3 regions of the Pseudomonas citronellolis genome follow, and region 2 is predicted to be linked to each of the others. Evidence: predicted binding sites of a transcription regulator. Region 2 holds the regulator's gene; each other region holds the start of a gene.
What was found. The regulator FliA, encoded in region 2, starts transcription of late flagellar genes. The targets are predictions, from matches to a motif close to CTAAAGTTTNNNNNNNNNNNGCCGNTAA.

Region 1 (10,312 bases), 2.6 Mb from region 2:
CGCGACCTGCTCGGGCACTGCCGCTTCCGCGACTGCAAGCACGACCGCGAGCCCGGCTGCGCGCTGCTCAAGGCGCTGGAGGAAGGCCGCATCAGCCCGCAGCGCATGGCCAGTTATCGGCACATTCTCGCCAGCCTGCCGGAAACGGATTACTGATCAGCGCCCGCGCTCCGACAACTTTGTCGGAGCGCCAGGCCCGCCTTCACTGCTTCTTCAGCTCGTCCAGCTTCAGCTTGCCGTCATCGAACAGGTTGAGCTTCTCGCGCACCTGTTCGGCGGGCAGCGGCTGGGACGCGGGCGTGGCGCCCTGGGGCGGCGTCGGCGCGGCCCCGGCTGGCGTTGCCGCCCCGGCAGGAGAAGTGGCCGGCTGGCTGGCCGCCGGCTCCTCGGCGGTGCCGTCCTGGCCCTCGATGGCGCGTTGCGCGCGCTTGGTCAGGACGATGATGTCGATGCGCCGGTTCACCGGGTTCAGCGGGTTCTTGCGGTCGAACAGCTGCGACGAGGCGTAGCCCACCACCCGGGCGATCTGCCCTTCCGGATAGCCGCCGGCCACCAGGGCGCGGCGCGCGGCGTTGGCGCGGTTGGCCGACAGCTCCCAGTTGCCGAACTCGTCGCCGGCGTAGGGCTTGGCGTCGGTGTGGCCGCTGATGCTGATCTTGTTCGGCACCTGCTTGATGGTCTCGGCCATGGCCAGCAGGATGTCCTCGAAGTACGGCTGCAGGCGCGCGCTGCCCAGGTCGAACATCGGCCGGTTCTCGGCGTCGACGATCTGGATGCGCAGGCCGTCGCGGGTGATCTCGAACAGGATCTGCTCCTTGAAGCGGCGCAGCGTGGGGTTCTCGTCGACCTTGTTCTGCAATTCCTGGAGCAGCAGCTCCAGGCGCTCGTGCTCGATCTGCTCGGCCTGGCGCTCGGCTTCGGCGGGGTTGACCTCCTTCTCCGACTCCGGGCTGATGCGCGTCTCGTCCGCCTCCGGCTGCGCCTGGATCTGCGGGTTGAGGGTCTTGTCCGGGGCCGGCGTCGGCGTGCCGCCGAGGTCGATCACGTAGGGGCTGGCGCTCTCGGTGAAGCCAATGGGGTCCTGGAAGTAGCCGGAAATCGCCTTCTTCTGCTCGGGGGTGGCCGAGGACAGCAGCCACAACACCAGGAAGAACGCCATCATCGCCGTGGCGAAGTCGGCGAAGGCGATCTTCCAGGAGCCGCCGTGGTGACCGGCGGCGTAGCGCTTGACGCGCTTGACGATGATCGGCTGGTTGTTATCCATCGCTTAGCGCCCGCGCACCGCCTGCTCGAGCTCGGAGAAGCTCGGACGGTGCGCCGGCAGCAGCACCTTGCGGCCGAACTCCACCGCCAGCGACGGCGGCATGCCCGAGGCCGAGGCCACCAGGCAGGCCTTGATCGCCTCGTAGAGGTTCAGCTCTTCCTTGGCGTCGTGCTCCAGGGCGTTGGACAGCGGACCGACGAAGCCGTAGGCGGCGAGGATACCGAGGAAGGTGCCGACCAGCGCCGCGGCGACGTGGTGGCCGATCTCCGCCTGGCTGCCCTGGCCGAGCAGGGCCATGGTGATCACGATGCCGAGCACCGCGGCGACGATACCGAAGCCGGGCAGCGCGTCGGCGACGCGGGTCACGGCGTGGGACGGGTGCTCCAGGTCTTCCTTGAGGCTGCCCAGCTCCATGTCGAACAGGCCTTCCAGCTCGTGGGGCGCCATGTTGCCGGAAGACATGATGCGCAGGTAGTCGCAGATGTAGGCGGTCATGCGCTCGTCCTTCAGCACCGCCGGGTACTTGCTGAAGATGGGGCTGGAAGCGGGTTCCTCGAGATCGGCCTCGATGGCCATCATGCCTTCGCGGCGGCTCTTGTTGAGGATTTCGTAGAGCATCCCCAGCACTTCCAGGTAGAAGACGTGGGTGAAGCGGTTGCTGAACATCTTCGGCGCCTTCTTCAGCACCGTCATGAAGGTGCTGCCGGGGTTCGCCTGGAGGAAGGCGCCCAGCGCGGCACCGCCGATGATCAGCACTTCGAAGGGCTGCACGATGGCCATGATCTTGCCGCCGGAGAGCAGGTAGCCGCCGAGGACGCTGCCCAGCAGGACAATGATGCCGATGATTTTTGCCATTGAAGAGTCGACTGGAACGGTGGACGGGACGGGAGCGCCAATATGCGCCACCCTCTTGTTATCGGAGAAACCGCGCAAGACTATAGGCTGCAAATTGTAAAAACCAGTTCGGCGGCCCCAGCATGCCCATCCAGACACCCGACCCGCAGCGCCTCGCCTCCTGGCTCCAGTTGCTGGAGGAGTTGCCGCTGCCGGTACCCGCCGAACAGCACGAGCGCGTGCGCCGCGCCCTGGCGGACAACCGCCGGTCCCTGCGCGACATCGTCGACCTGCTGCAGGACAGCCCGACCCTGGCCCTGGCCATCCTGCGCGAGGCCAACCGCGCGCGCATGGCCCGGGACAACCCGGCGGAAAGCCTGGAAGTGGCGCTCAGCCGCCTCGGCCTGGCGCGCGCCGCGGCCCTGCTGGAAGGCCTGCCCAGCGTGCCCGCCGCGCAGATGCCGCCGGCCCTGGGGCAGATGCTGCTGATCAGCCGCCACGCCATGCAACAGGCCAGCGGCCTGTTCGCCAGTCGCCTGGCGCGCCTGTGGCAGGAAATCCACTGGGGCAGCCTGTTCATCCTGGCGCCGGTCTGGGCCCTGGCCACGGCGCGCCCGGACCTGCTCGAAGAATGGCAGCAGCAGGTGCTCGGCGAAGGCCGCGCCAGCGCCGAGGTGGAGCAGGAGCTGCTGGGCATGCGCCTGCTGCCGCTGTGCGCGGCCCTGGCCGAGCGCTGGCGCCTGCCGGAGTGGATCGGCCAGGGCCTGCGCCTGCTCGGCGAGGACCACGAACTGCTGGTCCGCGCCCTGCACCTGGCCCACGCCGAAAGCGAGCCGCTGGCCCAGCAGCAGCGCCTGGACGCCGACCCCGAGCTGGCGCGCTGGCTGACGCGCCCGGCCAACACCATCCTCCTGGCCAACAGCCTGGCGATGGCCGCGCACCAGTCCTGGGGCGGGCCGCACATGCTGCGCTGGCAGCGGCTCACCGCGCTCTACCTGCAGGAGCCACTGGAGGCGCTGCAGCAACAGGTCCACGCCCTGGCCGTGGAAAGCGCCCGCAAGGACGCCGACGCCCGCTACTGGCATCCGGCCCAGGCGCTGCTCTGGCCCTGGGACAGCCAACGCTGGCTGCCGCGCCACGCGCCCACGTCCGAGCCCACGGCGACGAACGCGCCCGCCCCTGCCGCCGGCAACCCCGAGCAATGGCGCCGGCTGTGCGCCGAGCTGCTGCGCACGCCCAGCCCGTTCGGCAACCTGGTGCCGCTGCTGGAATGCGCCAGCGAAGCCCTGCACGCCTGCGGCCTGGCCCGCGCCGTTCTGCTGTTCGCCGACCGCCAGCAAAACCTGCTGCAGGCCCGCCGCAGCTTCGGCCTGGCCCCCGCGGAGCAGAACCTGCAACTGCCGGTGGCCGGCAGCCAGTTGCTGCGCCGCCTGCTGGAGCGCCCGGCGCGCCTGCACCTCACCCCGGCCAACATGGCCGAGTACTCCGCGCTGCTGCCCGGCCGCCTGAAGGCGGCGCTGCCCGGCAACCACCTGCTGCTGCGCTCCCTGGCCCGCGGCCCGCGCGTGGTGATGCTGGTGGTCGCCGACCGCAACGGCCACCCCATCGGCGAGGTCCAGGGCCAGGCCTTCGACAAGACCTGCCAGTGCATCGAGCGCGCCCTGCAGCAATTCGGCGCACCTGCGGCCCAGTGACACGCCCTGAAGCGATTGCCCGCCAGCGCCCCGCGCTTTTTCGTTAAACTGCGGGGTTTCGCGGGTAGCCCAGGGCGCCAGCTCACGCCATCCCGTCCCCCGTACCCGCCCTCAGGGAGATGCCGACATGTCCGCCTTTTCCGACCTGCCCCTGGTGATAGAACCGGCCGAGCTGGCCGCCCGCCTAGACGCTCCCGAGCTGATCCTGGTCGACCTGACCAGCCCGGCGCGCTACGCCGAGGGCCACCTGCCCGGCGCCCGCTTCGTCGCCCCCGCGCGCACCCAGTGGGGCCTGCCGCCGGCGCCCGGCCTGCTGCCGGCCAAGGCCGACCTGGAAGCGCTGTTCGGCGAACTGGGGCACAACCCGGACGCCGTGTACGTGGTCTACGACGACGAAGGCGGCGGCTGGGCCGGGCGCTTCATCTGGCTGCTGGACGTCATCGGCCACCAGCGTTACCACTACCTGGACGGCGGCTTGCACGCCTGGCTGGCCGAGGGCCGTGAGCTGAGCCAGGCGGTTCCGGCGGCGGCCGGCGGCCCGTTGCCGCTGACGCTGCACGACGAACCCACCGCCACCCGCGAATACCTGCAGAGCCGCCTGGGCGCCGCCGACCTGGCCGTCTGGGACGCGCGCAACCCCAGCGAATACAGCGGCCAGAAGGTGCTGGCGGCCAAGGCCGGACACATCCCCGGCGCGGTCAACTTCGAGTGGACCGCCGGCATGGACGCGGCCCGCGCCCTGCGCATCCGCACCGACATGGCGCAAATCCTTCGCGACCTGGGCATCACCCCGGACAAGGAAGTGATCACCCACTGCCAGACCCACCACCGTTCCGGCTTCACCTACCTGGTGGCCAAGGCCCTCGGCTACCCGCGGGTCAAGGGCTACGCCGGCTCCTGGTCGGAATGGGGCAACCACCCCGACACCCCCGTAGAGGTTTAAGGAATGTCGTTCAAAGATCGTCTGTTCATCCTCGGCCAGTACCTGCTGCCGCATCACCTGCTGTCGCGCCTGATCGGCTGCGCGGCCGAATGCCGCGCAGCCTGGTTCAAGAACCGCCTGATCGGCTGGTTCGCCCGCCGCTACCAGGTCGACATGCGCGAGGCGCTGGTGGAAGACCTGCAGGCCTACGAGCACTTCAACGCCTTCTTCACCCGCGCCCTGAAGGACGGCGCGCGGCCGCTGGACGAAACGCCCGGCGGCGTGCTCTGCCCGGCCGACGGCGCCATCAGCCAGCTCGGCCCGATCGAGCACGGGCGCATCTTCCAGGCCAAGGGCCACAGCTTCAGCCTGACCGCGCTGCTGGGCGGCGACGCCGAGCGCGCCGCGCCCTTCATGGGCGGCAGCTTCGCCACCGTCTACCTCTCACCCAAGGACTACCACCGCGTGCACATGCCGCTGGCCGGCACCCTGCGCGAGATGGTCTACGTGCCCGGCCGGCTGTTCTCGGTGAACCAGCTCACCGCCGAGCAGGTGCCGGAACTCTTCGCCCGCAACGAGCGGGTGGTCTGCCTGTTCGACACCGAACGCGGGCCCATGGCCGTGGTGCTGGTGGGCGCGATGATCGTCGCCTCGGTGGAAACCGTGTGGGCCGGCCTGGTCACGCCGCCGAAGCGCGAGCTGAAGGCCTTCGCCTACGACGAAGCGGCCCGCCAGCCCATCCACCTGGAAAAAGGCGCGGAACTGGGGCGCTTCAAACTGGGCTCCACCGCCATAGTGCTGTTCGGCCCCGAGCAGGTCGCCTGGGCCGAACGACTGGCCGCCGGCAGCCCGGTGCGCATGGGCCAGTTGCTGGGCAACGCCCGCCAGGCGTGAGCCGGCGCAGGCCGGGCAGCCTGTATCCGGCCTGTTACCCGAAAGCCAACGGCAGGCCCGCTCCCCAACCAGGGAACGGGCTGTCTTCTCAGGTGGATACTGCTAGAGTTTGGAAAAAACCGGCGCCCAAGACCGGCACAACGGTCCAGCGAACGGCCCAGATCGTGGAGCACCTCATCCGACCATGGACAATACGAGTCCCCAGCAATTGCTGCGCGTTCCCACCCCGACGCAGGAAAGCCTGAGCTTCTGCAACGTCACTGCGCGCGACATCAAATACTGGCTGGACCACCTGCCCAAGGCCAACCTCGGCGAGACCGCGCGCCAGCTCTACCAGGGCCTGATCGAGCTGAACCAGCTGAAGCTCCCGGTGGAGGCCCGCCTGCAGCTGCTGGAGCTGTTCCGCCCGGAAGTCCAGTCGGTCTGCCACAACCTCGAACGCCACTTCCTCAACCACTCCATCGTCCTCGACGAGCGCCCGCGCAAGGTCGCCAACCTCTGCCAGGCCCTGCAGAACCACCTGGCCGTCGGCTACAAGCTGGTGGTGGTGCGCGAGGCGCCGCGCTTCACCCGCGAACGCGCGCAAATCCTCACCCTCGCCCTGCAACGGGCGATCCGCAGCCTGTGCGGCCCGCTGATCCGCGCCCAGCAGCTCTACTGCCCGGTGCCGGAAAGCCTGTGGCTGGAGCTGCACCAGCTCTACCAACTGGCCCGCAGCAAGGGCGTGCAGGCCCTGGCGGTCCGCGACGACCTGGCCAAGCAGGGCAACACCCTGACCGTGGAGCAGGCCTACCTGGTGGCCCTGCTGCTGGGCTGCGCCCGCTGCAACCAGATGCGCCAGGCCGGCATCGCCCAATTGGCCGATGCCCTGGAGGCCTGGGGTTCATTGGTGCGCCTGCAGGAAGCCGACCTGCCGTCCAGCCTGTTCGTGGTCGCCCCGCAGGTGGACGGCCCGCCGCGCTACCGTTCGCTGTACAAGGCCGGCGACCTGCACAACGGCCTGGGCATGGACCCGCAGCGCCTGGTGGCGGCGATCAAGGAGTACATGAACGCCCCCGCCGAGCAACGCGACAAGCTGCCGCTCAAGGGGGGCGAGCGCATCAGCGTCGACCTGCTGCAGCACCTGGCCAGCGCCTGGGGCGACATCGCCGAGCGCAGCTTCCAGCGCACCTCCGGCCAGGGCCAGCTGACCCTCTGCATCGGCATGAGCGCGCTGCACTACTACCTGTCCGGCCGGCGCCCGTTCGCCGACCTGCTCAAGCTGCCCGAACCGGTGCAGGCGACCTTCCAGGCGGAAGTGAACGACGCCTGGGCCAATGCCTTCGACGCGCAGAAGGTCACCGACTGGCAACCGGGCATGCCGCTGGAGGAAATCGAATACCAGCCGCTGCGGACGGCGGAGCAAGGCTCGGCCGACGCCGCCGAATCGGCGACCTGCGACGAGTACCCGGTCTTCGCCCTGCCCATCGTCAACCACAGCCCAGGCGGCTATTGCCTGACCTGGCCGAAGGAAATCCCCAGCCAGCTGCAGGCCGGCGAGCTGCTCGGCATCCAGGACGCGCCGGGCCAGGGCTGGAGCATCGCGGTGGTGCGCTGGATCCGCCAGGTCCGCGGCGGCGGCACGCAGATGGGCATCGAGCTGATCGCCCCCATCGCCCAGCCCTGCGGCCTGCAACTGCTGCGCAAGTCGGAGCAGAGCAGCCACTACCTGCGCGCCCTGCTGCTGCCGGAAATCGCCGCCATCTCGCGGCCGGCGACGCTGATCTCGCCGCGGCTGCCGTTCCAGGAAGGCAGCCGCGTGCAGATCAACCTGCACGGCGAGGAACGCCGCGCCACCCTGACACGCAAGCTCACCGCCACCGGCAGTTTCAGCCAGTTCGAATACAGTACCCAGGAGCGTCCGAAGGGCGCCGACGATAAGCCCGTCACAGGAGCGAACGGCCACACGGGGCACGGGGAGGAAGACTTTGACTCACTCTGGAAGTCGCTGTAGATTCGGCCGCACTCCATTCGTCGCCTCCTGGCTGCCGTCCGGCGCGCCATAAGCAGCTCTTCATGGCCAATGAAAAGAAAACCGTCCGCCTGCTGATCCTGGAAGACTCGCAGAACGAGGCCGAACGTCTGGTCAGCCTGTTCCGCAACGCCGGGCGTGCGACCCGCGTCCACCGCGTGACCTCCAGCGAAGACCTCGGCGAGGCCCTGCAACAGACCTGGGACCTGCTGATCGCCGCCCCGCAAAGCAGCGCACTGGCGCCGGAGGAGGCCCTGGCCAGCCTGCGCCGCCAGGCCAAGGACATCCCCTTCATCCAGTTGGTCGAAGGCAACGATTCCGACAGCATCACCGAGGCCCTGGCCCTCGGCGCCCAGGACGCCCTGCCCCAGGGCGAGGACGAGCGCCTGGTGCTGGTGGCCAACCGCGAACTCGCCGCCCTGGAGGAACGCCGCGCCCGGCGCACCGCCGAGGTCGCCCTGCGCGAGGCGGAAAAGCGCTGCCAGCTGCTGCTGGACAGCTCGGTGGACGCCATCACCTACGTCCACGACGGCATGCACATCTACGCCAACCGCGCCTACGTCGCGATGTTCGGCTACGAGGACGCCGAGGAACTGGAAGGCCTGCCGATGATCGACCTGATCGCCGCCGCCGACCAGGCCACCTTCAAGGACTTCCTCAAGGGCTACCAGCACGGCGAGGGCGACAACGAACTGCTGTGCGACGGCGTGCGCGTCGACGGCCAGAGGTTCCGCGCGCGCATGGGTTTCTCGCCGGCCACCTACGACGGCGAACCGTGCATCCAGGTGGTGATCCGCGCCGAGCAGGACAACAGCGAACTGCAGGAGAAGCTGCGCGAGGTCAGCAGCCAGGACCTGGTCACCGGCCTGTTCAACCGCGCCCACTTCCTCGACCTGATGGATGCCGCCGTGGAGCGCGCCGTCACCGCCGGCCAGCCGGCCACCCTCGCCTACCTGCTGCTCGACCGCGCGCAGCACCTGCAGCTGAGCCTGGGCATCGCCAGCATCGACCTGCTGCTGGCCGACCTCGCCCACCTGCTGCGCGAGCACTTCCCCGAGAGCGTGCAGCTGGCCCGCTTCAGCGACGACGCCTTCAGCGTGCTGCTCGACGGCCAGACGCCGGAACAGAGCAAGGCCCTGTTCGCCGGCCTGCTGAAGAAGGTCGAGGGCCACCTGTTCGACATCCACGGGCGCACCGCCCAGGTCACCCTGTCGATCGGCTGCGCCGGGCTCGACGAAAAGACCAGCCGCGCCCAGGACGTCATCGACCGCGCCCATCGCTGCGCCGACGAAATCGCTCAGGCCGAGGGCAACGGCATCAAACTCTACGACCCGGCCGACGAACTGGCCGCCGCCGCCAGCCGCGGCGACCTGCTGGCGATCATCCAGCAGGCGCTGGAGAAGAATGCCTTCCGCCTGCTGTTCCAGCCGATCATCAGCCTGCGCGGCGACAGCCACGAGCTGTACGAAGTGCTGCTGCGCCTGCTCAACCCGCAGGGCGAGGAAGTGCCCGCCGCCGACTTCTTCGGTGCGGCCAAGGCCGGCGGCCTGGCCGAGCGCATCGACCGCTGGGTGCTGCTCAACTCCATCAAGCTGCTCGCCGAACACCGCGCCAAGGGCCACAACACCAAGCTCTTCGTGCACCTGTCCGGCCCCAGCCTGCAGGACGCCGGGCTGCTGCCCTGGCTGGCGGTGGCGCTGAAAGCCGCGCGCCTGCCGGCCGACTCGCTGATCCTGCAGGTCAGCGAAACCGACGCCGTGGCCCACCTCAAGCAGGCCAAGGCGCTGAGCCAGGGCCTGGCCGAGCTGCACTGCCAGGTCGCCCTCGGCCAGTTCGGCTGCGCGCTGAACCCGTTCAACACGCTCAAGCACATGAACGTCGACTTCGTGAAGATCGACGGCTCCTACGTGCAGGACCTCAGCCGTCCGGAGAACCAGGAAAACCTGCGCACCCTGATGGCCAGCCTGCACGCCCAGGCCAAGCTGACCATAGTGCCCATGGTGGAAAGCGCCACGGCCCTGGCCACCCTCTGGCAGGCCGGCGCCAACTACATCCAGGGCCGCTACCTGCAGGGCCCGAGCCAGGCGATGGATTACGACTTCTCTTCGGAGGAGTGATCCGCTCCCGCGCCTTCCGGCAAACGTAGGATGGGTTGAGCGAAGCGATACCCATCACCACGGCCGCATGGGTTTCGTAAACTCAACCCATCCTACGAAAGGCACCTCGGCGCACGGATTCATTTGTAGCGTGCCCTGCCCGCGAATCGCGCGCAGGGCGCGCTCCTACAGGTCGACACCAAGCTCCGTAGCGGGTGATCGGTAGGGCGCATAACCGTTCGCGGTTATCCGCCGATACTCCTGTGCCTTCCGGCAAACGTAGGATGGGTTGAACGAAGCGATACCCATCAATCACCACGGCCGCATGGGTTTCGTAAACTCAACCCATCCTACGAAAGACACGTCGGCGCACAGATTCACTTGTTGCGGGCCCTGCCCGCGAATCGCGCGCAGGGCGCGCTCCTACAGGTCGACACCAAGCTCCGTGGCGGGAGATCGGCAGGGCGCATAACGTTCGCGGTTATCCGCCGATACTCCCGCGCCTTCCGGCAAACGTAGGATGGGTTGAGCGAAGCGATACCCATCAATCACCACGGCCGCATGGGTTTCGTAAACTCAACCCATCCTACGAAAGGC
Region 2 (10,312 bases):
GCGCTGGCGGGTGTCGATCACGGTGACCACGTTGCCGCGCAGGTTGATGATCCCCAGCACGTAGCTGGGCGCGCCCGGCACCGGGGCGATCTCGGTGTAGCGCAGCACTTCCTGGACCTGCATCACGTTGATGCCGTAGGTCTCGTTGTCCAGACGGAAGGTGACCCACTGCAGGATCGGATCCTCGGCACCTTGCGCAGACGTCTTGTTCATATCCCTAGCCTCTCGTGTTCGGCCACGCTCGAAGAGTAGCGCGGCGGTTGTCGTTCAATTGCGTTGCCGGCCCGTCAGTGACGGGCCTGGCTGCGGAGCGCGCCGCTGTCGATCAGCCCGGCCAGGGCCGAGACGTCGAGCAGCGCGCACATCTGTTCGATCACCGTGCCGGCCAGCCACGGGCGTTGCTGGCGCTGGCTGCGCCACTTCACCTCGGACGGGTCCAGGCGCACCGAGCGGCTGACCTGGTGCACCGCCAGGCCCCATTCGTAGCCCTGCACGGAGATCACGTACTGCAGGCCCTCGCGGTAGTCGTCGCGGTAGCGCTCGGGCATCACCCAGCGCGCGGTGTCCAGCACCTTCAGGTTGCCCGACTGGCTGGGCAGGATGCCGAGGAACCAGTCCGGCTGGCCGAACAGCGGCGTCAGTTCCTTGCCGGCCAGCGGGTAGATCGAGCCCAGGCACACCAGCGGCACCGCCAGGGTCAGCCCGGCGACGTCGAACAGCAGGCACTCGAAGGGCTCGGCGGCCCACTCCGGGCGGCCGTCGTCGAGCAGCGCCAGCGGCGCCGGGGGCATCTGCGCGCTGCCCGGGCGGTGCAGGTCGATCACCTCGTCGGCAGCCTCCACCGGCGGCGCGGCTTCGATCACCGGCGCGACGGGCAGCGGCGCCTCGGCCAGCGGCAGCGGGACAGCGGCGCGGGTGACGCGGTGGGCATCGCGCACCTGCTCTTCGAGCACCGCGGCCTCGAACTCGTCGAGGCTGACGCTGCTGACGGGCTCGGCGACCGGCTCCGATGCAGGCGCCGGCACGGCGGCCAGGGCCGGGGCGGCCGGCGCGGGGACCGGCGCCTCGACCTCGAAATCGTCGAATGTGGCCTCCTGCAGCAGCGCGTCCAGGTAGGACTGCAGCGCGAGCTGGGGGCGTGTGGCGGTAGCGGAGCGGCTCATGCAGAAAATCCGCGCAAAGGGTTCACCCAGTCTATCGGCTGGACCGGGCCCGGACTTGAAGGCAGCCGTCGGAAAAACATCGCTCAGGCCACCTGGCTCGCCGGCACCTGGCCGAGCAGGTGCTTGAGCAGCGCGCGGTAGGCGATCACCCCGCGGCTGTTGGCGTCGTGGCGCGACGGCACCACGCCGTGGCGGCTGGCGTCGCGCAGGCGGGTGTCGATCGGGATGAACGCCGGCCAGAGGGTCTCCGGGTAGGTGTCGCGCAGCATGCGCAGGGCGCCGATGGAGGCCTGGGTGCGGCGGTCGAACAGCGTCGGCACTATGCTGAAGGGCAGCGCCTGGCGCCGCGAGCGGTTGACCATGTTGAGGGTGTTGACCATGCGCTCCAGGCCCTTCAGGGCGAGGAACTCGGTCTGCACCGGGATCACCAGGTGCTGGCTGGCGGCCATGGCGTTGACCATCAGCACGCCCAGCAGCGGCGGGCTGTCGATGATGGCGTGGTCGAAGTCCTGCCACAGCTGCGCCAGGGCCTTGGAGATCACCAGGCCCAGGCCGTTCTGCCCGGGCGACTGGCGTTCCAGGGTGGCCAGGGCGGTGCTCGACGGCAGCAGGGCGATCTTCTCGTGGCTGGTGGGCAGCAGCAGTTGCCGCGGCAGGCCCTCGGGCACCGCGCCCTGGTGCTGGAACAGGTCGAAGACGCTGTGCTCCAGGGTGTCCGGATCGTGCCCGAAGTAGCTGGTCATGGAGCCGTGGGGGTCGAGGTCGACCACCACCACGCGCTTGCCGGCGTCGGCCAGCAGGCCGGCCAGGGCGATGGACGAGGTGGTCTTGCCGACGCCGCCCTTCTGGTTGGCTACCGCCCAGACTTTCATGCTGCTCTCCCCGGTCCGTATGCTCGGTTCATGTACTTCATCTTTCTCAGCTTCCAGGCGCCGGCGCCGGCGGCGGGGAATTGACGCCGCCGGCCGCGGGCGCACCACTGGCAGCCACCGGTGCAGGTTGCGTGCCAGCCTGGCGCAGGGCGCCGTCGGGCTGCGCCTTGGCGCTGCCCACTCCGCTCACGCTGCGGCGCACTTCCAGGTTGCGGGAGATCACCAGCACCACCCGGCGGTTGCGCGCGCGGCCCTCGGCGCTGGCGTTGTCCGCCACCGGCTGGAACTCGCCGTAGCCCACCGCGGCCAGGCGCGAGGGGGCGACGCCGTCCTGGGCCAGCAGGCGGACTATGCTCGCTGCCCGCGCCGTGGACAACTCCCAGTTGGTGGGATACTGGGCGTTGTGAATGGGCACGTTGTCGGTGAAGCCCTCGACGTGGATGGGGTTCTGGTAGGGCGCCAGAATCCTGGCGACCTTCTCGACGATGCCGAAGGCGGCGTCCGCCGGCATGGCGTCGCCGCTGGGGAACAGCAGGCTGGAGTTGAGGGTGATCTCGATCCACAGTTCGTTGCCGCGCACGCTCAGCTGGTCGCTGCCGATCAGGTCGCCGAACTGTTCGCGCACGGCGTCGGCGATCTGCGTCAGCGGGTCGCCATCGACGTTGTCGTCGCCGCCCTGCTGCATGGCGTCGTTGGGCTGCTGGGTGGTGTGCGGGCGGTCGTCGCCCACCGGGATCGGGCGGATCGAGCGGTCCGGCTGGTTGAACACGCCGGTCAGCGTCTCGGAGAGGATCTTGTACTTGCCCTCGTTGATCGAGGAGATGGAGTACATGACCACGAAGAAGGCGAACAGCAGGGTGATGAAGTCCGCGTAGGACACCAGCCAGCGCTCGTGATTCTCATGCTCCTCGCGGGGCGGTCGACGGGCCATGGCGCAGCGCCCCTCAGCCGACGAAGCCTTGCAGCTTCAGTTCGATGGAGCGCGGGTTCTCGCCTTCGGCGATGGACAGCAGGCCTTCCATCAGCATCTCGCGGTAGCTGGACTGGCGCAGCACCAGGCTCTTGAGCTTGTTGCCCACCGGCAGCAGCAGCAGGTTGGCCATGCCCACGCCGTAGATGGTGGCGACGAAGGCCACGGCGATGCCGTTGCCCAGCTGGCTGGGGTCGGCCAGGTTGCCCATCACGTGGATCAGGCCCATGACCGCGCCGATGATGCCGATGGTCGGCGCATAGCCGCCCATGGCCTCGAACACCTTGGCGGCCTGCAGGTCGCGGCCTTCCTGGTTGAACAGGTCGACTTCGAGGATGCTGCGGATGGCCTCCGGCTCCACGCCGTCCACCAGCAGTTGCAGGCCCTTGCGGGCGTAGGGGTCGGGCTCGGCGTCGGCGATGGTCTCCAGGCCCAGCAGGCCTTCCTTGCGCGCGGTCATGCTCCAGCCCACCACGCGGTTGATGCCGCCGGCCAGGTCGACCTTCGGTGGCAGCACTATCCAGCGCAGCAGGCTCAGGGCACGCTTGAGCACCAGCACCGGGGTCTGCACCAGGGCCGCGGCCAGGGTGCCGCCGACCACGATGAGCGCCGCCGGGCCGTTGGCCAGGGCGCCGATGTGCCCGCCCTCGAGGAAGTTGCCGCCGATGATGGCGACCAGCGCGAGGATCAGGCCGACCAGGCTCAGCACATCCATCAGCCACAGGCCTCGGAAAGGTGCCGACCGATGTCGTCGAGGCTGTACACGGCGTCGGCCAGGCCGGCCTTGGCGATGGCCATGGGCATGCCGTAGATCACGCAGCTGGCCTCGTCCTGGGCCCACACCTGGCTGCCGCTCTGCTTGAGCATCCGCGCGCCCTCGCGGCCGTCGGCGCCCATGCCGGTGAGCACCACCGCCAGGACCTTGTCGCCGTAGGCCTTGGACGCCGAGCCGAAGGTGACGTCGACGCAGGGCTTGTAGTTCAGGCGCTCGTCGCCGGGGAGGATGCGCACCACCCCGCGCGAGTCGATCATCATCTGCTTGCCGCCGGGCGCCAGCAGGGCCAGGCCGGGGCGCAGGTGGTCGCCGTCCTCGGCTTCCTTGACGCTGATCTTGCAGAGCTTGTCCAGGCGCTCGGCGAAGGCCTTGGTGAAGGCCGCCGGCATGTGCTGGATGAGCACCAGCGGCGCGGGGAAGTTGGCCGGCAGTTGGGTCAGCACCCGCTGCAAGGCTACCGGCCCACCGGTGGAAGTACCGATGGCGACCAGCCGGTAGGGCTTACGCTTTGGCGCGGCGGAGGCCGCCGGGGCCGAGGCAGGCGCCGGCTGTGTGGAGGCGCGCGGCGCGCTGCTGGCCGGCGCCGGGGCGCTGGCGCTGCTGCTCGGCGCGCTCAGGACCGAGGCATAGCGGCGGTTGGCGCGGGCGATGCTGTGGACCTTCTCGCAGAGCAGTTGGCGCACCTTCTCGGGGGTGCGCGAGATGTCCTCGAAGTTCTTCGGCAGGTAGTCCACCGCGCCGGCGTCCAGGGCGTCGAGGGTGACGCGGGCGCCTTCGTGGGTCAGCGAGGAGAACATCAGGACCGGCGTCGGGCAGCGCTGCATGATGTTGCGCACCGCGGTGATGCCGTCCATCAGCGGCATCTCGTAGTCCATGGTGATGACGTCGGGCTTGAGCGCCAGCGCCTGCTCGATCGCCTCGCGGCCGTTGGTGGCCGTGCCGACCACCTGGATCTGCGGGTCGGCGGAAAGAATCTCCGAGACGCGGCGGCGGAAGAATCCCGAATCGTCCACTACCAGGACTTTGACAGCCATAAACACTCCTGATTAAAGCCTTGCGGGCGCGCGGGCGTCCCCGCGCGCCGGATCAGATACGCCGCGCGTAGCGCTTGAGCATGCTCGGCACATCGAGGATCAACGCGATGCGCCCGTCGCCGGTGATGGTCGCCCCGGCCATGCCCGGGGTGCCCTGGAGCATCTTGCCCAGGGGCTTGATCACCACTTCTTCCTGGCCCACCAGTTGGTCGACCACGAAGCCGATGCGCTGGGTGCCCACCGAGATGATCACCACGTGGCCCTCGCTGGATTCGTCGCACTCGGCGCCCGGCACCAGCCAGCGCTTGAGGTAGAACAGCGGCAGGGCCTTGTCGCGGACGATCACCACCTCCTGGCCGTCGACCACGTTGGTGCGCGACAGGTCGAGGTGGAAGATCTCGTTGACGTTGACCAGCGGGAAGGCGAAGGCCTGGTCGCCCAGCATCACCATCAGCGTCGGCATGATCGCCAGGGTCAGCGGCACCTTGATGACGATCTTCGAGCCCTGGCCCTTGGCCGAGTAGATGTTGATGATGCCGTTGAGCTGGGAAATCTTGGTCTTCACCACGTCCATGCCGACGCCGCGGCCGGACACGTCGGAAATCTCGGTCTTGGTCGAGAAGCCCGGGGCGAAGATCAGGTTGTAGCAGTCGGACTCGCTCAGGCGCTCGGCGGCGTCCTTGTCCAGCAGGCCCTTCTCCACCGCCTTGGCGCGGAGGATGTCCGGGTCCATGCCCTTGCCGTCGTCGGAGATCGACAGCAGGATGTGGTCGCCCTCCTGCTCGGCGGACAGCACCACCCGGCCGCCACGCGCCTTGCCGGCGGCCTCGCGCTCCTCGGGCGACTCGATGCCGTGGTCCACGGCGTTGCGCACCAGGTGCACCAGCGGGTCGGCCAGGGCCTCGACCAGGTTCTTGTCCAGGTCGGTTTCCTCGCCCACAAGCTCCAGGTTGATCTCTTTCTTCAGGTTGCGCGCCAGGTCGCGCACCAGCCGCGGGAAGCGTCCGAAGACCTTCTTGATCGGCTGCATGCGCGTCTTCATCACCGACATCTGCAGGTCGGCGGTGACCACGTCGAGGTTGGCCACGGCCTTGGCCATGGCTTCGTCGCCGCTGTTGCTGCCCAGGCGCACCAGGCGGTTACGCACCAGCACCAGCTCGCCGACCATGTTCATGATCTCGTCCAGCCGCGCGGTGTCCACGCGCACCGTGGTTTCCGCCTCGCTGGCGCTCTTTTCATGGGCCGGCGCGGGAGCTGCAGCCTGGCGCGGGCTCTCCGCGGGCTTGGCGGCCGGCTTGGGCGCGGGCTTGGGTTTGGCTACGGCGGCCGACTCGGCAGCCTTGGCCGGCGCGGGGGCGGCTTGCGGGGCCGGCGCGGCAGCGGCGTCGGCACTGAACTTGCCTTTGCCGTGCAGTTGGTCCAGCAGCGCCTCGAATTCGTCGTCGGTGATGTTGTCGCCGCCAGCGGCGGGCGCCTCGGCTTCGGCCGGCGCAGCGGAGGCGACCGGCGCGGCGGGTTCTTCCGCCGCACCGCCGAACTTGCCCTTGCCGTGCAGCTGGTCGAGCAGCGCTTCGAACTCGTCGTCAGTGATCTCGTCGCCAGCGGCCGGCGCTTCGGCCGGAGCGGGCGCGGCGGCGGCCGGCTCTTCCGGCTGGCTGCTGGCGCCGCTGAACTGGCCCTTGCCATGCAACTGGTCGAGCAGGGCTTCGAATTCGTCGTCGGTGATCTCGTCGCCGGCGCCGGCAGCCTCGGCCTGTGGCGCTTCAGCCTGCGGCGGCTGTTCGGCCGGCGCGGCCTGGCTGCTCGGCTGCAGGGCGTCGAGCAGCTGCTCGAACTCGGCGTCGGTGATGTCGCCATAGGCGGCCGGTTCGGCGGCGGGCTGCGGCGCGGCGGCTTCTTCCTGTTCCTGGGGCGCGGCTTCGACGGCGTCATCGTCGCCCGGCTCGGCCAGGCGCGCCAGCGCGGCGAGCAGCTCCGGGGTGGCCGGGGTCGGCTCTTCCTGGTCGCGGACCTGGGCGAACATGACGTTGACCGTGTCCAGCGCCTGCAGGACCACGTCCATCAGCTCGGAGGTGACGCGGCGCTCGCCCTTGCGCAGGATGTCGAAGACGTTCTCCGCGATGTGGCAGCACTCCACCAGGGCGTTCAGCTGGAGGAAGCCGGCGCCGCCCTTGACGGTGTGGAAACCACGGAAGATGGCATTGAGCAGGTCCATGTCGTCGGGCCGGCTTTCCAGCTCGACGAGTTGCTCGGACAGTTGCTCGAGAATCTCGCCGGCCTCCACCAGAAAGTCCTGGAGGATCTCATCATCGGCGTCGAAGCTCATTCGGTGCTCCCCACGGTGTGTTCACACACCTCAAAAACCAAGGCTGGACAACAGGTCATCGACATCGTCCTGACCGGATACGACGTCCACTCTCTTATCGGCAGCAACCTGCGGACCTTCACCCTTGGACGATCTTTCTTTTTCCACCGCCGTGCGCAGGCCCTCGTGGTCGTGCTCGATGCCGGCGTAGCGATCCACCTGCCCAGCCATCCAGACCAGCTTGACCAGGTTGCTCTCCACCTCGGTGACCAGCTTGGTGACGCGCTTGATCACCTGCCCGGTGAGGTCCTGGAAGTCCTGCGCCAGGAGGATGTCGTTCAGGTGCGCGGAGAGCTTGCGGCTGTCCTGGGCGCTGCTGTAGAGGAAGGCCTCGACGCGCTTGGCCAGCTCGCGGAAGGCCTCCGGGCCCAGCTCGCGGCGCATGAAGCGCGACCACTGTTCCTGCAGCTCCTTGGCCTCGCCCTCGATGTGGCCGACCAGCGGCGTGCACTCTTCCACCAGGTCCATGGTGCGGTTGGCCGCTTTCTCGGTCATCTGCACCACGTAGGACAGGCGGTCGGTGGCGTCGGCGATCTGCGACATTTCCTCGGCGTGGCGCGAGCGCGGGTCGATCTGGAAATTGACGATGGCGTTGTGCAGCTCGCGGGTGAGCTTGCCGACCTCCTGGTAGAGGCCGCGGTCGCGGGCTTCGTTGAGCTCCTGGATGAGCTGCACGGCCTGCTGCACTTCGCCGCGCTCCAGGCTCTCGACCAATTCGCGCGCGTGTTTCTTCAGGGTCGACTCGAAGTCGCCCCCCTTGGATTCGTTGACGAGATCCATGACGCCCTCTTGGTCGGCTTCAGCCGCCGACCCGCTCGAATATCTTCTCGATCTTCTCTTTCAGCACCTGGGCGGTGAAAGGCTTGACCACGTAGCCGTTGACCCCGGCCTGGGCCGCTTCGATGATCTGGTCGCGCTTGGCCTCGGCGGTGACCATCAGCACCGGCAGGTGCTTCAGGCGCTCGTCGGCGCGTACCGCGCGCAACAGGTCGATGCCGGTCATGCCGGGCATGTTCCAGTCGGTGACGAGGAAGTCGAAGTTGCCGCTGTGCAGCATGGGCAGCGCGGTGGTGCCGTCATCGGCTTCCGCGGTGTTGGTGAACCCCAGGTCACGCAGGAGGTTCTTGATGATGCGCCTCATCGTGGAAAAGTCGTCCACGATGAGAATTTTCATGTTCTTGTCCAAACCTGCCTCCGTCCAGTCCCGGCGCGCCGTGGCGGGCGCGCCTTGAATACCCTTGGGCGGGCGCCTTGGCGGCGCCTGCCGTGTTGCTTGTCGGTGGCGGGGTGCCCCGCCCTTTTCGCCGCCCTCATAGCAAAGGGCCAGCAGTGTCGAACCGACGGGATTCTATACGCCCCGCCGGAAAAATCCGTTACTTCCTTGCGCCCACCGGTCGCTCAGTGCGCCCGCCACTCCGAAAGCCGGGCCCGCAGGCGCGCGGCGCACTGGCTGTGCAACTGGCTGACGCGCGACTCGCTGACCCCCAGCACCTCGCCGATTTCCTTGAGGTTGAGCTCCTCGTCGTAGTACAGCGCCAGCACCAGGCGCTCGCGTTCGGGCAGCTTGGTGATGGCGTCGGCCAGCGCCTGCTGGAAACGCTCGTCCTCCAGGCCGTGGGAGGGCTCGTTGTCCAGGTGCGTGGTGTCTTCCGCCGGGCCCTGGGCGCCTTCCTGCAGCAGGTCGTCGAAGCTGTACAGGCGGCTGCCCTGGGTGTCGCTCAGGATCGCGTAGTAATCGTCGAGACTCATATTGAGTTCGGCAGCGACCTCCTGATCTTTAGCATCGCGTCCGGTCCGCGCCTCGATGGTGCGGATGGCGTCACTCACCATGCGGGTGTTGCGGTGCACCGAACGCGGCGCCCAGTCGCCCTTGCGCACCTCGTCGAGCATGGCCCCGCGGATGCGGATGCCGGCATACGTCTCGAAGCTGGCGCCCTTGCCCTGGTCGTACTTCTTCGCCGCTTCGAGCAGGCCGATCATTCCGGCCTGCATCAGGTCTTCCACCTGCACGCTGGCCGGCAGCCGGCCCAGCAGGTGGTAGGCGATCCGCTTGACCAGCGGCGCATAGCGCTGGATCAGCTCTTCCTGGGCATTGCGCGCCTGCGTCTTGCTGTACATAAGCGCTCCGGAGCCGCTCATCATACGGTCGAACCCGTGGTGGGATGCTGCACCAGGCGTTCGACGAAGAACTCCAGGTGCCCGCGCGGGTTGGCCGGCAGCGGCCAGCTGTCGACTTTCTGGGCGATGGCGCGGAAGGCCAGCGAGGCCTTGCTGCGCGGGAAGGCTTCATAGACCGAGCGCTGCTTCTGCACGGCCTTGCGCACCGACTCGTCGTAGGGGATGGCGCCGACGTACTGCAGCGCCACGTCGAGGAAGCGGTCGGTGACCTTGGTCAGCTTGGCGAACAGGTTGCGCCCTTCCTGCGGGCTGTGTGCCATGTTCGCCAGCACGCGGAAGCGCGTCATGCCATAGTCGCGGTTGAGCAGCTTGATCAGCGCATAGGCATCGGTGATCGAGGTCGGTTCGTCGCAGACGACCAGCAGCACTTCCTGGGCCGCGCGGACGAAGCTGACCACCGAATCGCCGATGCCGGCGGCAGTGTCCACCAGCAGCACGTCGATGTTCTCGCTGATGTCGCTGAAGGCCTGGATCAGCCCGGCGTGCTGCATGGGCGAGAGCTGCACCATGCTCTGCGTGCCCGAGGCCGCCGGGACGATGCGGATGCCGCCGGGGCCCTGGAGGATCACGTCACGCAGGTCGCATTCGCCTTCGATGACGTCGGCCAGGGTGCGCTTGGGCGAAAGCCCCAGCAGCACGTCGACGTTGGCCAGGCCGAGGTCGGCGTCCAGCAGCATGACGCGGCGGCCGAGGTCGGCCAGCGCCATCGCCAGGTTCACCGAGACGTTGGTCTTGCCGACGCCACCCTTGCCACCGGTGACCGCGATTACCTGAACGGGATGCATACCCATAGTCTTACCTTGTCTCTTCATCGTCCCCGGCGCGTCTGGCGCCTGGGTCTGCCGGTCGCGGTGCTCTCCCGCCACCAGCGCTTACGGATCTGCTCGAGCATCCGTATCCGCCTGGCGCCCCGCGTGCGGGGGCGCCCCTGGAATCCGTCAGCCGACGTGTCGCG
Region 3 (10,312 bases), 2.7 Mb from region 2:
GGAGTCCTGCGTGCCAGGCCAAATCCTCGAACCCGGCCAGATCGAAGCCGCCGCCAACATCCCCCCCTTCCTCAAGCTGCCCTCGCCGCAACTCTTCACCCAGCGCGGCCAGCGCCTGCGCCAGCTCGCCGAAAGCCACCCCCTGGGCGACTACCTGAACCTGCTGGCCGAACTCTGCGACATCCAGCAGCACCTGCTCGACAACCCGCCACCGCTGCCCATGCCCGACGAAGCCGCCCTGCGCCGCAGCGTCGAGCACGGCATGCCGCCGCTGGGCTTCGAAGTGCTGGTGCGCGAAGGCGCCTGGCTGGCGCTGCTCGACCCGCTGCTGCAGGCCTTCGCCACCAGCCCCGCCAGCCCCATCGCCGATGCCCTGCAACAACTGCGCAAGGCCGACGCCGGCCAGCGCAAGGCCTGGGCCCTGGCCCTGCTCAACGGCCAGTTCGACCTGCTGCCGGCGGCCCTGGTGCCCTTCCTCGGCGCCACCCTGCAGGTCGCCTTCAGCCACTGGCTGCTGCGCCTGCCCGAAGGCCTGCTCAGCGAGCGCGAGGAACAGACCCTCTGCCCGGCCTGCGGCTCGCCGCCGGTGGCCGGCGTCATCCACAACCGCGGCAAGTACAACGGCCTGCGCTACCTGGCCTGCTCGCTGTGCTCCTGCCAGTGGCACTACGTGCGCATCAAGTGCAGCCACTGCCGGCAGAGCAAGGGCCTGTTCTACCTGTCCCAGCAGCACGACGACCGCGAGGTCATCCACGCCCCGCTGCGCGCCGAGGTCTGCCCCAACTGCCAGGCCTACCTCAAGCAGTGCTACCTGGAGCACGACGAAGCCGCCGAGCCCCAGGCCGACGACCTCGCCAGCCTGGCCCTGGACATCCGCCTGGCCGAGGAAGGCTACCTGCGCAGCGCGCCCAACCTGCTGCTGTCCCCCGGCGACGCAGACTGACCTAGACTGCATCCAGACCCCCGTAGGATGGGTTGAGGAGCCCGCGACGATACCCATCGCCTCCCCAACCCTCGAAGCACCAGACAGGACCGCGCATGACCTCCGCCCGCCTGCCCTCCATCGACCGCCTGCTGCGCAGCCCGGCCTGCGCACCCCTGCAACAGCGCTACGGCCGCGAAGCCCTGCTCGGCACCCTGCGCGACCTGCTCGACGAACTGCGCGAGCCGGCCCGCCACGGCCAGCTCGCCGCCGTGGAACTGAGCGAAGCGGTGCTCGCCGGCCGCGCCGGCGAACGCCTGGCCGCGCACCACGCCAGCCGCGTGCGCCGGGTGTTCAACCTCACCGGCACCGTGCTGCACACCAACCTCGGCCGCGCCCTGCTGCCGGACGAAGCCATCGAAGCCATCATAATGGCCGCGCGCTACCCGCTGAACCTGGAATTCGACCTGGCCAGCGGCAAGCGCGGCGACCGCGACGACCTCATCACCGGGCTGATCCGCGAATTGACCGGCGCCGAGGCGGTCACCGTGGTCAACAACAATGCCGCCGCCGTGCTGCTGGCGCTCAACAGCCTGGGCGCGCGCAAGGAAGGCATCATCTCCCGCGGCGAACTGATCGAGATCGGCGGCGCCTTCCGCATCCCCGACATCATGGCCCGCGCCGGGGTGAAACTGGTCGAGGTCGGCACCACCAACCGCACCCACGCCAAGGACTACGAAGCCGCCATCGGCCCGCGCTCGGGCCTGCTCATGCGCGTGCACACCAGCAACTACAGCGTGCAGGGCTTCACCGCCAGCGTCGCCACCGGCGACCTCGCCGGCATCGCCCACGCCCACGGCCTGCCGCTGCTGGAAGACCTGGGCAGCGGCACCCTGGTGGACCTGACGCGCTGGGGCCTGCCCAAGGAACCGACCGTGCAGGAAGCCCTGAAGGACGGCGCCGACATCGTCACCTTCAGCGGCGACAAACTCCTCGGCGGCCCCCAGGCCGGGCTCATCCTCGGCAGCAGGGAACTGATCGGGCGGATCAAGAAGAACCCGCTCAAGCGCGCCCTGCGCGTGGACAAGCTGACCCTCGCCGCTCTGGAAGCCGTGCTCGGCCTGTACCGCGACCCCGACCGCCTGGCCGAACGCCTCACCACCCTGCGCCTGCTCAGCCGCCCGCAGGCCGACATCCAGGCCCAGGCCGCGCGCCTGGCGCCGCTGCTCGCCGCGCAACTGGGCGCCGGCTGGGCGGTGAGCGCGGAAGCCGCTCTGGGCATGATCGGCAGCGGCGCCCAGCCGGTGGCACGCCTGCCCAGCGCCGCCCTGGCCCTGCGCCCGCAAAGCAACAAACGCCTGCGTGGCCGCGCCCTGCGCGAGCTGGAAGAACGCCTGCGCAGCCTGCCGATCCCGGTGCTCGGGCGCATCGACGACGACACCCTGTGGCTCGACCTGCGCCAGCTCGACGACGAGGCCGCCTTCCTCGCGCAACTGCCGCTGCTGGCGGAGGGCGAGGCTTGATCGTCGGCACCGCCGGGCACATCGACCACGGCAAGACCGCCCTGCTGCGGGCCCTCACCGGCGTGGAAGGCGACCGCCGCCCGGCCGAGCGCGAACGCGGCATCACCATCGACCTGGGCTACGTCTACGCCGACCTCGGCGACGGCGCGCTGACCGGCTTCATCGACGTGCCCGGCCACGAACGCTTCGTCCACAACATGCTGGCCGGCGCCAGCGGCATCGACCTGGTGCTGCTGGTGGTGGCCGCCGACGACGGCGTGATGCCGCAGACCCGCGAACACCTGGCCATCGTCGAACTGCTCGGCATCCCCCGGGCCCTGGTGGCCCTGAGCAAGGCCGACCGCGTCAGCCCGCAGCGCCTGGCCGAGGCCCGCGCCGAAGTGGAAAGCCTGCTGGCCGCGGGGCCGCTGGCCGGCGCGCCGGTCTACCCGGTTTCCAGCGTCACGGGGGAGGGCGTGGACGCCCTGCGCCAGGCCCTGGCCACGGCTGCCCGCGAGGTCCATGAGCGCTCCAGCCAGGGCGGCTTCCGCCTGGCCGTGGACCGCGCCTTCAGCGTCAGCGGCGCCGGCCTGGTGGTCACCGGCACGGCCTTCTCCGGCAGCGTGAAGGTGGGCGACGAACTCCTTCTCGGCAACGCCGGCCGCCCGGTGCGCGTGCGCGGCCTGCACGCCCAGAACCGCGCCGCCGAACAGGCCCACGCCGGCCAGCGGGTGGCGGTCAACATCGCCGGCGAACGCCTGGGCCCGGACCAGGTGAAACGCGGCGACTGGCTGCTGACGCCGGAACTGCACGCGCCCACCACCCGCATCGACATCGACCTGCAGCTGCTCCCCGGCGAACCCCGCGCCCTGGCCCACTGGACGCCGCTGCACGTGCACCTGGGCGCCCAGGACGTCACCGGCCGCGTCGCCCTGCTGGAAGACGAACGCCTGGCGCCGGGCGAAAGAGCCTTCGCGCAGCTCGTGCTGAACGCTCCCGTGCAAACCGTGCACGGCGACCGCCTGGTGCTGCGCGACCAATCCGCCCAGCGCACCCTCGGCGGCGGCCGCGTGCTCGACCCCTTCGCCCCGGCCCGCAACCGCCGCAGCCCCGAACGCCTGGCACAACTCCAGGCCCTGCGCGGCGAAGGCCTGGAACAGGCCCTGCCGGTGCTGCTGCAACACGCCGACAACGGCCTGGACCCCAAACTGCTGGCCCGCCAATTCAACCGCCCCCGGGCAAGCTGGCGACTGCCTGCCGAACTGCTGGAAATCCCCACCCGTGGCGGCCCGCGCCTGTTCACCGCCGAACGCTGGCACGCCCTGGGCGAACAACTGCTGCAAGCCCTGGCCCGCTTCCACGTCGAACAACCCGACGAACTCGGCCCCGACCGCGACCGCCTGCGCCGCTACGCCTTCGCGCAACTGGAACGCCCGATCTTCATCGCCCTGCTGGAACAGACCCTGGCCAGCCAGACCGTGGAAAGCAGCGGCCCCTGGCTGCACCTGCCGGACCACCGCGTGCAACTGGGCGCCGAAGACGAAGCCCTGCGCGAACGCATCCGCCCCCTGCTGCAAGCCGGCGCCTACGACCCGCCGTGGACCCGCGACCTGGCCCGCGAACTGCAAGTCGACGAAGCCGCCATGCGCCTGCTGCTACGCAAACTCGCCCGCCTCGGCCAACTGCACCAAGTGGTGAAAGACCTGTTCTACCCCGACGAAACCCTCCGCCAACTGGCCCGACAAGCCCTGCAACTCCACACCGAACAAGGCCTGATCCGCGCCGCCGCCTTCCGCGACCGCATCGGCATAGGCCGCAAGCGCAGCATCCAGCTACTGGAATACTTCGACCGCATCGGCTTTACCCGGCGGTTCGGCAATGAGCGGAGGGTTCGGGAGGATTCGGCGTTGGCGCTGCAGGCCACGGAAAATTCGGAGATATGACAACCGCAGGCTGTGGCCAGCGTCGACACAAAGATGGCAACATCCAAGCGCCACTCTCTGGCGCAAAGGCGCAAGCCAACACGGAAGGCAATCACGCCCGGTGGCGTGGCCGGGCTTCAAACCCGGTGGGGGACGGCAGCCGTTCCTGGGTGAGTTCGACTCTCACTGCCTTCCGCCACTTCCCTCCACTTCTGTCTTTGCTGCGATAACTTTCAGGTTTCGCTGGCTGTCGCCTTGTCGTCGATTACCTGCAGGCTGTGGATATCGCTCCATAACAGCTCTTCCGGAAAACGTCGTGGGTCTTTTGGATCGCGGACCAGGAAGTAGGGGCGTTCATCCTCCAGCGTCAGTGCTACCCCTACGATGCGCACGCGGTAGCTTTCCCGGTAGGGTGCCTCGTGCAGGGGAACGTCCACATCGATGGTCTTGCCCAACATAGCCATGGCAGTAGAAGCGTCGAATTTGATCATCGCGAATTTCATCCGTGAGATGCCTAGTGCGACCAGGCTGTGAGTACTTCCACATGCTCAGCCTTTACTGCACTATGCAAGGTGGTGTTTTGATTTAACTCGAGTCAATTTAGCTCTAGTCGAAATTGATCTTATTTGGCTTGAGTCATTTTGGCTATAGCTTATATAGATGAATTTCTTATGATCAAAGAGCGCGTCATAACCATTCTCTCGTGGACAGACATACGCCTCCCCAAGCTTGAGGAAATGACAGGCATTAGCCGGTACACCTGGAGCAACCTGAAGAACCCTTCGAAAAACCGGGAGATCAAGGAAGAGGAAATCCTGGCCATCGCCAAGGTATTTCCTCAGTTTCGCTGGTGGATTTTGACGGGGGAGGTAATGCCAGAGATTGGCCAGACGAGCCCTGGCTATGAAGAGGAGGGGGCTGATCGAAGCTCCTCTCCTGGGGCGCGCGCGGACTCATCCGACTCGTAAGGAAGCCGGCTGGGAACGAACGTCTGGCTGTCGCACCCGTAGGATGGCGTTGAGCGCAGCGATACCCATCATTGGCGGCGTGGGTTCACGCCCCGGCCTGGCGTTGGTTGCCCGGCCCAATCACGCTACATCCTGCACCACTGTTCCTCGCAGGGAATCCCATCCCCGTCCCCATCCATCTTCATCCCCGGACAACTGCGTAGAAACGCCTTGGCCTCGGCGCAGGAGGTCATTTGCGAGCAGTACTTGCGGCCATCGCAGCGGACATTGAGAGCAGGGCTGGCGGGTGTGGTGTTTGCCGCCGGCGGCATCAGGTCGGTGGTCGGTTCGTCGGTATCTTCCGCGACGCTCATCGGAGCTGGCTTTGAGCGGGAGAAATGGTTCTGCCAGGACGGGTTGTCCATGTACTGCCAGGCGAGCAGGGCGAGGGCGATCAGCAGAATCCATTTCTTCATGAGGTTCACCGAGTCCTGGGGGATGGGCGGATTCTAGTGGCGAACCCGCAGGCATTGCACCACGTAGGATGGCGTTGAGCGCAGCGATACCCATCATCGACCGCATGGGTATCGCTGGCGCTCAACCCATCCTACGTCCTGGCTCCCTGTACCGATCCACCTGAGTCGCGGCCCTCTTGCAGGGCCTTGCCCAGTATCCGGGCCACCAGCTCGTCCTTGCCTTGCGTGTAGGCCTCGCGGTCGGTGGGGAAGCGTTCTGCCAGTTGTTCCTTGAGGCGTTGGTATTCGGCTGCGTCCTGTGGATGGTTGCGCAACCAGTTGCGGAAGATCAGGTGGCGGTTGGCGTCGGCCAGGTTCATGACGTGGACGTGGTGGGTTCTGCCCTGGCCCCGGGGTGGCATGCCCTTGACGAAGAACATCCGCTGCGGCGCAGGGTTGTCGCGCCAGTATTGGTAGCCGAGGGCTTCCAGCGGGGCGACCAGGCTTTGCCAGTCGGCGTCGGGCGGGGGCAGCAGGAGGATGTCGATGATCGGCTTGGCCTTCAGGCCGGGCACCGCCGTGCTGCCGAAGTGTTCGATCTTCAGGCCGGGTAGGGCCAGGGCGCTGGCGATGGCGTCGGCTTCCTCGGCGAAGCGCCGGGGCCAGTCCGGGTTGGCTTCGGCCAATTCGATGCGGTCGGCTTCGGCGTTGCTCCAGCGTTGGCCGTCGAAGGTGGGGGGCTGGGTCATGGGGTGTCCTGGCTGAGAGGCTGTCGTTCGACGTTCGGGCCGGTGCGCAGGTTCATCGTCGTTGTTAGGGCTTCTTCCTCTGTTCCTTGATTCGGTTGCGCTGGTGCTCGAAGAAGGCCGCATCGGCGTGCTCTGTGGGAGCGGATTCGGCGCCGGCCAGAAGGCGGTTTCGCAAGCGATGGCGGTCTTGCGTCCTTTGATCGCTGGCGTGTGGGTTGGTCTGGTCGTCGACGGTGCTCATGGGTCTTCCCGTTTGCAGGTTTGGGCTGAGCCTATTCCTGAGGTGGGCGGGTTGGCCATGCTCTTGTAGGAGCGAGCTCGCTCGCGAACCGCCTCAACTCCGCAATCAGCGGATAACACGTTCGCGAGCAAGAACTAGGCGTCCCCCTCGCTCCTACGAAAAGCTGGCAGGCTATTTCACGGGGAAGTCGAAGGCGGTGTTGGGATACGGCTCCTGCTTCAGCGTGTAGTGCCACCACTCGTTGGCGTAGGGTTCGAAGCCGTGGCGTTGCATGGCGCTGCGCAGGGTTTCGCGGTTGCGCGTCTGTTGCACGCTGATCAGGTTGGTGCCGTGGTGGGAGATGGGGCCGAAGAAGTCGAAGTGGCTGCCCATGTCCAGTTCCTGGCCGGTGCTGGCGTCGACCAGGGTGAGGTCCACGGTGCTGCCGCGGCAGTGGGCGGATTTCCTGGCGATGTAGCCGTCGCGGAACAGCGCCGCCTTGTCCAGGTGCGGGTAGTAGCGGTCCTTGGTGCGGGTGTCGGCCAGGTCCGCGGCCCAGCGCTGGAAGTGGGCCACGGCGCGTTGCGGGCGGTAGCCGTCGAAGAGTTTCAGTTGCAGGCCGCTGAGGGCGACGTCGCGCTCCACTTCGGCCAGGGCCGTGGCCGCTTCCTTCGTGAGGATCACCCGTGGGCTTTCGTAGCCGTCGATGCGGCTGCCGACGAAGTTGTCGCCGCTGTAGTAGCGCGCTTCGTAATGGGCGTGCTGCAGCACCTGGTCGAGGTAGACGAAGCCGGGTTGCGCCGGCTGGTCGGCGTTGGCGCCGAGGCTGGCCAGCAGCAGGAGCAGGGCGAGGGCGTGGCGGAGCATCCGGCCTCCCGGGCGTGGGGTTTCTTTCACCCTAGCAGCCCTTTCCTGCGACGCATCTCTCTAAATGGCGGGATTTTTCCTACTTAATCCTCAGGTCCAGTTACCCCCTGGCGGGCCGATCCATTCGCCGAGACGAGCGGATCGCGGTTGTGCGGTCCGCGCACGAGTTCGAGCAGCCCAGGAGAGATGCGATGCTCAACCAGATCCGCGTACGTACCCGCCTGCTGTCGCTGGCGTTCCTGCCCCTGCTGGTGCTGGCCGGGGTGATGGCGCTGGCGGCGTACAACGCCGACCAGCTCAACGATGATTTCGACGAGCTGTTCAACGACCGCATGCGCCCGGTGAACCGGCTCAACCTGATCTCCAACGCCTATGCGGTGAACATGGTGGATGCGCTGCACAAGTACCGCTCCGGGGTGATCGACGTGGACGTCTTGCGCGGCGCCATCGGCGAGGCGCGCAAGACCATCGCGGACTCCTGGCGCCTGGTGCAGGACAGCAAGATGACCGATGCCGAGCAGCAGATGGTGGCCGGCATCCGCGCGCGCATGGCCGCGGTGGACAAGCTGGTGGACACGCTGCAGGAACAGACCGACGGCAGCCTGCGCGGCGAGAGCGACGCCAGCTTCATCCGGCGCCTGTATGCGGCCTTCGACCCGCTGGGGGATGCGCTGGAGGAACTGGCCCAGCTGCAGGTCCGCGAGGGCGAAAGGCTGAGCCAGGCCTCCACCGCGCGTTACCAGGCGATGAAGGCCAGCTTCGTGGCCATCGCCGTGGTGGTGCTGGTCGGCATGCTGCTGTTCAGCCTGCTGGTCAGCCGCTCGATCAACCGCCCGCTGGAACAATTGGGCCGGACCATCGCCACGGTGCAGCGCAATTCCGACCTGAGCCTGCGCGCCGAGGCCGTGGGCCGCGACGAGCTGGCGCAGACCGCCCAGGCCTTCAACACCATGCTCGAACACTTCCAGCGGCTGATCCGCCACCTGGGCGGCGCCTCGGTGCAGCTGGCCAGCGCGTCGGAGGAGATGAGCGCCATCAGCGCCCAGGTCAGCGATGCCGCCAACGGCCAGGGCGACCAGACCGCCATGGTCGCCACCGCCGTGCACGAGATGAGCGCCGCGGTGCAGCAGGTGGCGGAGAACGCCCTGGACATGGCGCGGGTGGCCGAGGACGTGCGCCGCGAGGCGCACCAGGGCACCGAGCTGGTGGAGGCCAACCTGGGCGCCATCGAGCGTCTGTCGCAGGCGGTGCAGGAGAGCGCCGAGGTGATCGACCGCCTGCACAGCCAGAGCGACGAGATCGGCAGCGTGCTGGGGGTGATCCAGAGCATCGCCGAGCAGACCAACCTGCTGGCGCTCAACGCCGCCATCGAGGCGGCGCGGGCCGGCGAGGCCGGGCGCGGGTTCGCCGTGGTGGCCGACGAGGTGCGCAGCCTGGCGAGCAACACGCAGAAGGCCACCGAGTCGATCCGCGGCATGATCGATTCGCTGCAGAGCGGCGCGCGCCAGGCGGTGGGCGTGATGCAGGAGTCCCGCGAGCGGGCCGGGGACAGCGTGCGGCATTCGCGCGAATCCGGCGAGGCGCTGCGGCACATCGCCAATGCCATCGACCGCATCGCCGACGGCAACGCGCAGATTTCCACCGCCACCGAGGAGCAGACGGCGGTGGCCCATGAGATCAGCCAGAACATCACCCAGCTCAACGACAGCATCCAGAGCGTGGTGGAGAACGCCGAGCAGAGCGCCGCGGCGAGCCTGGAGCTGGCCCGCCTGGCGGTCGAGCAACAGCAGCAGCTGGCGGGCTTCCGGGTGGACTAGGACTGCCTCACTGGCCCATCAGCAGGCGCTGCTGCTGGGACGAGAAGCCGCCCTGTTGCTGGAACTGCGCGCCCATCATGGGCTGCCGTTCGACGTCGTCGAGGCCGAAGGATTCCTTCACCGGCGACTCGATGGCGCCGAGGTTGTAGCTGCTCTGCCCGGCACAGCCGGAGAGGGCGAGCAGGGCGAGGACGAGCGCGGGAAGCCGGGGCATGGTGGACTCCTTCTGTGGGGGAGCTTGCGGATCGCACAGCCTAGGCCGGCGAAGCTTATGGCTGGCTTAAGCTCAGTCGCGGCGCAGGGCCTGGACGTCGTTGCCTTCGGGGTCGAAGGCATCCAGGCGCATGCGTTCGGCGAAGGCCTCCAGCGCCGCCTGGCCGCTGACGAAGCCGGCCTTGGCGGAGGCCCAGTCGTCCGGGCGCAGGCGCACCATCCAGCCTTCGCCGTAGCAGTCGAGGTTGATCAGCCCTGGGCGGCGCTGCACTTCCTCGTTGCTCACCAGCAGGGTGCCGGCCAGCGGGCAGCGCGCCGAGGAGGCGGCCTTGGCGAATTCCACTACGCCGAAGCTGCGGTCGCGCTCGATGTGCCAGCCATCGCGCTTGGGGGTGAAGGCGAAGATCTGCCCGTAGAGCGCGCAGCCATAGGCGCTCAGGCCGAGGGTCACGGCGCCGTCGGCTTCTTCGCGCAGCCACAGGTTGTAGTCCGGGGCGTAGAGCAGGTCGTCGGGGAACTCCAGGCCGTGCAGTTTCACAGGGTCAGCACCCGGTCGTATTCGAGGATCATCCGCGCCAGTTCGCCGCCGCTGGCGATTTCGTCGATTTCGCCGATCAGCGCGCTTTCGTCGATGGGCACGCCGGGGGCGCGGCACATCAGCAGGCGCGCGCCGGCTTCCTTGGCCTGCTGGATGAAGT

Region 1: motA (flagellar motor stator protein MotA) is a predicted target of FliA. The motif match lies at 2,178-2,205, and genes of this name have one in related genera.
Region 3: PcP3B5_RS26985 (methyl-accepting chemotaxis protein) is a predicted target of FliA. The motif match lies at 7,679-7,706, and genes of this name have one in related genera.

Annotation. Positions count from the first base shown of each region.
Region 1 covers NZ_CP014158.1:6,346,442-6,356,753, forward strand. Annotated here, with positions in the region: gene rsgA (small ribosomal subunit biogenesis GTPase RsgA) at 1-156, shown strand, start outside; gene motB (flagellar motor protein MotB) at 203-1,264, opposite strand; gene motA (flagellar motor stator protein MotA) at 1,268-2,119, opposite strand; gene PcP3B5_RS27780 (HDOD domain-containing protein) at 2,242-3,792, shown strand; gene rhdA (thiosulfate sulfurtransferase) at 3,920-4,735, shown strand; gene asd (archaetidylserine decarboxylase) at 4,739-5,608, shown strand; gene PcP3B5_RS27795 (hypothetical protein) at 5,793-7,601, shown strand; gene PcP3B5_RS27800 (EAL domain-containing response regulator) at 7,664-9,736, shown strand.
Region 2 covers NZ_CP014158.1:1,946,317-1,956,628, reverse strand. Annotated here, with positions in the region: gene PcP3B5_RS08930 (chemotaxis protein CheW) at 1-213, opposite strand, end outside; gene PcP3B5_RS08925 (CheW domain-containing protein) at 288-1,163, opposite strand; gene PcP3B5_RS08920 (ParA family protein) at 1,247-2,035, opposite strand; gene motD (flagellar motor protein MotD) at 2,082-2,966, opposite strand; gene PcP3B5_RS08910 (flagellar motor protein) at 2,980-3,720, opposite strand; gene PcP3B5_RS08905 (protein-glutamate methylesterase/protein-glutamine glutaminase) at 3,720-4,814, opposite strand; gene PcP3B5_RS08900 (chemotaxis protein CheA) at 4,867-7,140, opposite strand; gene PcP3B5_RS08895 (protein phosphatase CheZ) at 7,171-7,959, opposite strand; gene PcP3B5_RS08890 (chemotaxis response regulator CheY) at 7,979-8,353, opposite strand; gene fliA (RNA polymerase sigma factor FliA) at 8,578-9,321, opposite strand; gene fleN (flagellar synthesis regulator FleN) at 9,318-10,169, opposite strand; gene flhF (flagellar biosynthesis GTPase FlhF) at 10,296-10,312, opposite strand, start outside.
Region 3 covers NZ_CP014158.1:6,152,476-6,162,787, reverse strand. Annotated here, with positions in the region: gene fdhE (formate dehydrogenase accessory protein FdhE) at 11-943, shown strand; gene selA (L-seryl-tRNA(Sec) selenium transferase) at 1,039-2,445, shown strand; gene selB (selenocysteine-specific translation elongation factor) at 2,442-4,367, shown strand; tRNA gene PcP3B5_RS27015 (tRNA-Sec) at 4,450-4,545, shown strand; gene PcP3B5_RS27010 (hypothetical protein) at 4,580-4,837, opposite strand; gene PcP3B5_RS27005 (hypothetical protein) at 5,018-5,314, shown strand; gene PcP3B5_RS31220 (excalibur calcium-binding domain-containing protein) at 5,440-5,769, opposite strand; gene PcP3B5_RS26995 (GrpB family protein) at 5,901-6,497, opposite strand; gene PcP3B5_RS31900 (hypothetical protein) at 6,562-6,738, opposite strand; gene PcP3B5_RS26990 (M15 family metallopeptidase) at 6,910-7,584, opposite strand; gene PcP3B5_RS26985 (methyl-accepting chemotaxis protein) at 7,776-9,401, shown strand; gene PcP3B5_RS26980 (hypothetical protein) at 9,409-9,615, opposite strand; gene PcP3B5_RS26975 (glycine cleavage system protein H) at 9,688-10,152, opposite strand; gene PcP3B5_RS26970 (DsrE family protein) at 10,149-10,312, opposite strand, start outside.